Regions from separate parts of the Veillonella sp. CHU732 genome, predicted to be linked through region 1. Evidence: riboswitches for the same ligand, from Rfam matches in the RefSeq annotation. Region 1 holds a riboswitch; each other region holds the start of a gene.
What was found. Region 1 has a riboswitch for thiamine pyrophosphate ahead of cytX (putative hydroxymethylpyrimidine transporter CytX). Riboswitches for the same ligand answer to the same signal wherever they lie in the genome.
Positions count from the first base shown of each region.

Region 2: it holds a riboswitch for thiamine pyrophosphate, as region 1 does, so the genes downstream of both, thiC (phosphomethylpyrimidine synthase ThiC) here and cytX (putative hydroxymethylpyrimidine transporter CytX) in region 1, are expected to answer to the same signal.
Region 3: it holds a riboswitch for thiamine pyrophosphate, as region 1 does, so the genes downstream of both, thiS (sulfur carrier protein ThiS) here and cytX (putative hydroxymethylpyrimidine transporter CytX) in region 1, are expected to answer to the same signal.

Region 1 is NZ_RQVC01000001.1:164,266-166,475, reverse strand. It holds gene cytX (putative hydroxymethylpyrimidine transporter CytX) at 1-1,164, opposite strand, end outside; TPP riboswitch at 1,307-1,414, opposite strand; TPP riboswitch at 1,595-1,691, shown strand; gene thiD (bifunctional hydroxymethylpyrimidine kinase/phosphomethylpyrimidine kinase) at 1,758-2,210, shown strand, end outside.
Region 2 is NZ_RQVC01000001.1:33,494-35,703, forward strand. It holds gene EO121_RS00180 (Abi family protein) at 1-731, shown strand, start outside; TPP riboswitch at 866-974, shown strand; gene thiC (phosphomethylpyrimidine synthase ThiC) at 1,052-2,210, shown strand, end outside.
Region 3 is NZ_RQVC01000006.1:71,400-73,609, forward strand. It holds gene EO121_RS04005 (thiazole synthase) at 1-561, opposite strand, end outside; gene thiF (sulfur carrier protein ThiS adenylyltransferase ThiF) at 593-1,168, opposite strand; gene thiS (sulfur carrier protein ThiS) at 1,169-1,360, opposite strand; TPP riboswitch at 1,635-1,734, opposite strand; gene EO121_RS04020 (coenzyme F420-0:L-glutamate ligase) at 1,785-2,210, opposite strand, start outside.

The DNA.
Region 1 (2,210 bases):
GCTAATGATATAGGCCGTTGCAATGGTTGCTAATGCTGTTCCTACGATAGTAGATAGGCTAGCCCCTAAGAATGGGTTGCTGTCAAGGAATTGATGGTACATATAAGTACCAGATGCCCAACAAATGATATACAAGCTAGGTCCATGGTCAAGGTGTGGACAATGACGTAATAAGAAATAGTGAGTTAATAAAATAGCAATCATTGGGGCAAATACGGATCCAATCATATATAAGAAAGGGATGATATTATCCATTGGATAGATGGATGCACCGATAGTGCCAATGATCGTAACAATAATACCGATGGTACGACCAGAATATTTAGTCTGCAAGCTTTCAGAGGAAATACCAGCAGATAGGGCATCCATAAAAGTAGTTGTGACAGTAGAGAATACGATGATAATTAATCCACCAAATCCTAAGCCAGCATGAAGTAGAACCTTTGCAATGTTGCTTTCATTTGTATAGAGGGCCGCAGCGAGGCCTAATACATACATGACAGAACTAGTTACGCCGTATACGATGGCACTAGATGCAGTACCTGCCACAGGATTCTTGGATAATCGAGTATAATCACTAATCAATGGTAGCCAAGACAATGGCATAGCAATGGATAATTCCAAGGCCGCTGTGAAAGTCATTTCATTAGTGATGATGCCTTGGCTGTGAATGGAACTTTCTTGTAACAAGCTAATTAGCAAATAGATGCACAGAATACCTAAGCCGTAGCCCATGATGCTGTTGATGTACCCCATATTACGGATACCGATGAATAGCCATACAATGATGAGAGCACCGATAATGATAGTCCACGCAGTGAATGGTAGATCCCACAATTCTGCGGCACCAAGAGCACCGTCATAGATCATAATACCGGTCCAGCCGATGAGTTGTAGAACGTTTAAAATGGAAAATAATTTCATGCCTCCATTGCCAAAGACAGTGGATACAGTTTGCATAGAACTCATGTGTTCACGAGCGCCGATGAGTCCTGCACCAAATAATAACAAACAGCCGATGACGTGACCGATGATGATGGCTAATAGGCCATCGGAAAATCCTAGGGGCGCAAAATAGGTGCCCGTCATAATTTCAGCAATGGAAAGAGCGGCACCGAACCAAATGAGGGACAACCGCGATGATGAAAGTTTTGAATCACTCATGAATACTCCTAACTATGCCAGTAGGAACAAAAAAGACTAATCTGAAACGATTAGCCTGTAGATGATAGATATTCTTAAGAGACCTAGTATTGCAAACAGGAACCATATGGTAATGTGTCCTTATGTGTTTGTATAGGTACTACAAAATATACTAATATATCCCTACGTTGGCATTATCCAAATCAGGTTATGGGTTAGTAGCACATAGCCACTTCTCAGCCCACTTTAGTGAGCACCCCTTACAGATGTATTATACGAATTGAATGATACTACGTCAATAGCAATATATAGGTGAATGTAATGTATTATATGAAATACATAGGATATATGAATGTCTATATTGAGAGGGAATCTCTTCTAGTGAAAGTAGTTTAGCTGTAATTTATTGTATTGCATTGGTTACTATTTCATGTTATAACTAAATTAATATAAGAACCACTAGGGGTGCTTATGCTGAGATTGATGAGTATCAAAACCCTAGACCTGAACCAGATAATGCTGGCGGAGGAAAGTGGATGGCATCGAATACTAGACATTGTACAAGAACCGTCCAAAGGATTGGTTCTTTTTTGTTACTAGTAAAGGAGATACCTATGAAATTACATAGAGCGTTAACAATTGCAGGAACAGATCCAACAGGCGGTGCAGGGGTGATGGCGGACTTGAAAAGCTTTCAAAGTCGTCATGTCTACGGTATGGCGGTGATTACTTCCGTAGTGGCACAAAATACTTGTGGTGTAACCCACATTGCCCATATGGATGTATCTATGATTGAAGCACAGTTACAATCGGTGTATACAGACATAGTACCAGAAGCAGTGAAAACTGGTATGTTAGCCACAGCAGAGATGATGGAACTCATAGGAACATATATAGATCCTAAGGTACCCTATGTGTTAGACCCTGTGATGATTGCCACCAGTGGGGATCGATTGATTTCCGATGAGGCGGTGAAAGCCTTACAAAGTAAATTGATTCCGAAAGCAACATTGATTACTCCGAACCGCAGTGAAGCTGAGGTATTGGCGGATATGAAAATCGATACG
Region 2 (2,210 bases), 130 kb from region 1:
CGACAGTATTAAAGAGATACTATCAAGATAAAAATCTACGAGTGTCACTAATTCATGCTATTGAAAAAATTGAAATATCAATAAAAACGAACTTAGCTAGAATATTAGGTGAAAGATATGGGGCTTTTGGATATTTAAATTTTGCGCAGTGGGCTAATCGGTCGAAGGCCACTAGATATACTATAGAAAAGAAACAGTATAGAATAAAGGAAGAGTTACAAAACTCTTTGAAACGTTCGGATTATATATCCTCTCAATCTAAGGATAATTTTGATGTAGATAATTTTCCAAGCATCTGGCTTGCAATAGATTTATTGACATTTGACTCTGTTTTAAAAATGATAGAAATTTTAAGTGAAAAAAATCTAACGCAATTAGCGAGTACATATAATTGCTCAAATTTGGAATTAGTTTCGTGGCTAAAATGTTTACATTTCATCCGTAATATATGTGCACATAACTCCAATTTAATAGATATAAAGTTAAAGACGAAACCTAAAATACGAAGTGTATGGAAAGAACAACTCTTTTACGATGAAAAAGGTGGACAAGAAAAGCCAACTAATGGAGCCTCCATTGTAATTCTTATTGTTATGGAATTGGTGAAAATGATAAATTCAAAGTATAATTGGAGCCGCATTCAAAACGTTATTAGTAGCATATGCAGTAATGATGAAGAAGCACAGCTGTTTGGGTTTAAAAATAAAAAAAGTGTAGATTTATTAAGTTAGATAACTTTTTAAAGAGGATAAACATAAAATAGCTAAGTATTAATTAAGATGGTTTATACTGCTTTGGAAATTAAACACAATGATTCTCTATAAAATTCCATCATTTCATGCTATACTATAAGCAAGTAAATATTTTAGATTTGCAAGGGAGCCTATGTAATAGGCTGAGAAAGGACTATGAAGTACCTGACCTTTTGACCTGATCGGGATTATGCCCGCGTAGGAAGCACGCTGACATATGTGGGTATCGATGTAATGTTGATACCTTTTTGTGTATAGAGCACCCCAAATAGGCTCCTTTGTAATGAAAGGAGCTTTTTATGTTTTACACACAAATGCAAGCAGCCCAAAAAGGCATTGTTACCGACGCGATGAAAGTGGTAGCAGAAAAAGAAAACATGGATGTTGAAGTATTACGAGAGTTAGTGGCAAAAGGACATGTAACAATTCCTTGCAACAAGCATCATACATCTTTACAACCAGAAGGAATCGGGCAGAAGTTGCGCACAAAAATTAATGTGAACTTAGGAACATCTAAAGATTGTACAGACTACGAAGAAGAAATGAAAAAAGTTCATCATGCAGTGGCATTAGGTGCTGAATCTATTATGGACTTGTCTACACATGGTGATACAAAGGTGTTCCGCCGTTTGTTGACAAAAGAATGCCCTGTTATGATTGGCACCGTGCCAATCTATGATAGCGTTATTCATCATCAGAAGGATTTAGGTGAATTGACTGCAGAAGACTTTATTTCTACGATCCGTCTCCATGCAGAAGATGGGGTAGACTTTGTCACATTACATTGTGGGATTACGCAACATACGGTGGAGCAAATTAAACGACATAAACGTAAATTAAATATCGTGAGCCGTGGCGGTAGTTTAGTTTTCGCTTGGATGTCCATGACTGGTCAAGAAAATCCTTTCTATGAATACTATGATGAAATTCTAGACATTTGTGCAGAATATGACATGACCATTTCCCTTGGCGATGCTTGCCGTCCTGGTTGCTTGGCGGATGCCACAGATATCTGCCAAATTGAAGAACTTGTTCGACTTGGGGAGTTAACAAAACGAGCTCGTGAACGTGGTGTACAAGTATTGGTAGAAGGTCCTGGTCATGTGCCATTGAATCAAGTACAAGCCAACATGGAAGTGCAACAAACGATCTGCGATGGGGCCCCGTTCTATGTATTAGGACCATTGGTAACAGACATTGCACCAGGTTATGACCATATTACAGCGGCCATCGGTGGTGCCGTGGCAGCCATGCATGGGGCAGCATTCCTTTGCTATGTAACACCAGCGGAACACTTAGCCTTACCTGACGAAAACGATGTGAAAGAAGGCATTATGGCTTTCAAAATTGCTGCGCATGCCGCAGACATTGCAAAAGGGATTCCGAATGCACGAGATCGCGATGACCGCATGGCAGAGGCGCGCCAAAAACTCGATTGGGAAGCACAATATGCAGTAG
Region 3 (2,210 bases), on a different contig from region 1:
ACCAATACCAGCATCTACGATGATAGGCAAATCAATTTCATTCACTAAAATTTTGATAAATTCCTTTGTCTGCAATCCACGATTAGATCCAATAGGTGCCGCTAAAGGCATCACCGCAGCGGCTCCAGCATTCACCAAATCACGAGCTACTTCTAAATCTGGATACATGTATGGCATAACAATGAATCCTTCTCTTGCTAATATTTCTGTAGCTTTAATGGTCTCCCCATTATGTGGCAATAAATATTTTGAATCTTTCATGATTTCTACTTTTACAAAATCTCCACAACCTGTAGCACGTGATAATCTAGCAATGCGTACCGCTTCTTCTGCATCTCTGGCACCGCTTGTGTTAGGAATTAAGATGGTATCCTTTGGAATAGCATCTAGGATATTTTCCACTTCTCCACCTACCGCACGACGTAGAGCTAAGGTAATCATTTCTGCGCCCGCTTCTTCTAGGACAGCCTCGATTAAGTCGATAGAAAATTTTCCAGACCCCAAGATAAATCGAGAATGCAATGTATGTCCCCCTAAGGTCCATGTATCTTGTGTTTCCATATCTTTCACTGAAAGTGTCATAGGTTCCTCCTTAATCAATATCTTCTCCATGTAATAGTTGAATCACAGCATTTGCCATATGTCCGGCACAAACCATGACACGAGCGGCAGTAATTTTTCCGATAGAATCGATATCGCTCACACCATCACCGCATAAATACCAACGATGATGTCTTCGTTCACGGCGGATACCATTACTATCGCCCCAACCTGCCATACCGGAACAGCCTACCAATAAAGGCTCTGCTGGATGGGTCAAAATAACTTCTGTCATCCACGCTTTTGTGACAGCCTTGTCCACTGCTTCTACGACCATGTCATAGCCATCGATTAATTCAGATAATCTTTCTGGTGTGAGGCATTCATTATGAACGATGACTTCACAGTTTGGATTCATCCGATTGAGGTGGCCTTTCATAGCCTCTACTTTTAAAACTCCTACATCATTCACGTCATAGTATTGACGGCCTAGATTACTCTCATCCACAACGTCGAAGTCTACGATTTCTAACTGACCAATTCCAGCACGGCACAATGCCACTGCCACATGGGAGCCAACACCACCCACACCGATAAGCAGAACTTTTTTATCTTGTAAAGATACCATTTAGCCACCTCCTACAAAGGTTACTACTTCCATTGTGTCTGCAGGACTCACACGAGTGGATTCCCAATCCGCTTTGGAAAGGATTTTGCCATTATACTCCACAACAATGCGATCCATACGAAACGCTAAAGCTTCTAGTACTTCCTGTACCGTTTGCCCTTCATAATTATAAGTACTTCCGTTGACTTTCATAGTATCCTCCTAACTATAGCGTATGCTATATACCTATTTCAAACTAGTATCATGCCAATTGCTAATCATGCTTCCTTCACCACATACTAGTATAAAAAAACAGCACGAAAAACCATACCCGCGGTGGTATGCCCCTTCATGCTGTAGCACTCTATCGTCTCACTATTCTGTTCCACTTGTGCATCCATTTCGATGTACCTTTATTCTGTACCCCTATACGATAGACCATCCCATGAAAGATACAAAAAAAGGACATCCTGTTGGATGTCCTCAGTATGACGAATCAAACTTATCCTACGTTGGCATTATCCAAATCAGGTTATGGGTCAAAACTTTCGTTTACTCTCAGCCAGTAGGCTCCCCAAAGTTCTCTTTCAGTATACGCTGATACAGCTCAATTTGCAAGCCTAAGTATCAACAATTTTTATCGTCTCCGTGCAGACACAGAGGCATAATTTTTAATCACAACGATAGGTGTCATTTGGCTATCATTGCCAAATGGATTATCGATTAAAATCTGCGCAATTTGCTGCGGTTTCAATCCACGACTATGGCCTAAGATAGCTGCTCGTTTTAAATCATTCACGTCCGCTACACAAGCCCCATAGGCTCCTGTGGCTTTCATAATAGCATCCGCTACTGCATGTGGTTGTTTTGGTCCATATACAATGCATTTATCAAAAGGAGGCATGGTGCCTGTCACATCATCTGTTAAAGATGCAGTCCGTGCCATTTGATAGAATACGCCAGATTTTTTAAACACTTTAGCTACGGCTCCGCAGAGGAAGGCAAACATCATTTTCCATTCCCCTTCTTTATCCATAGCTGCTTGCATACCATACACAGATGC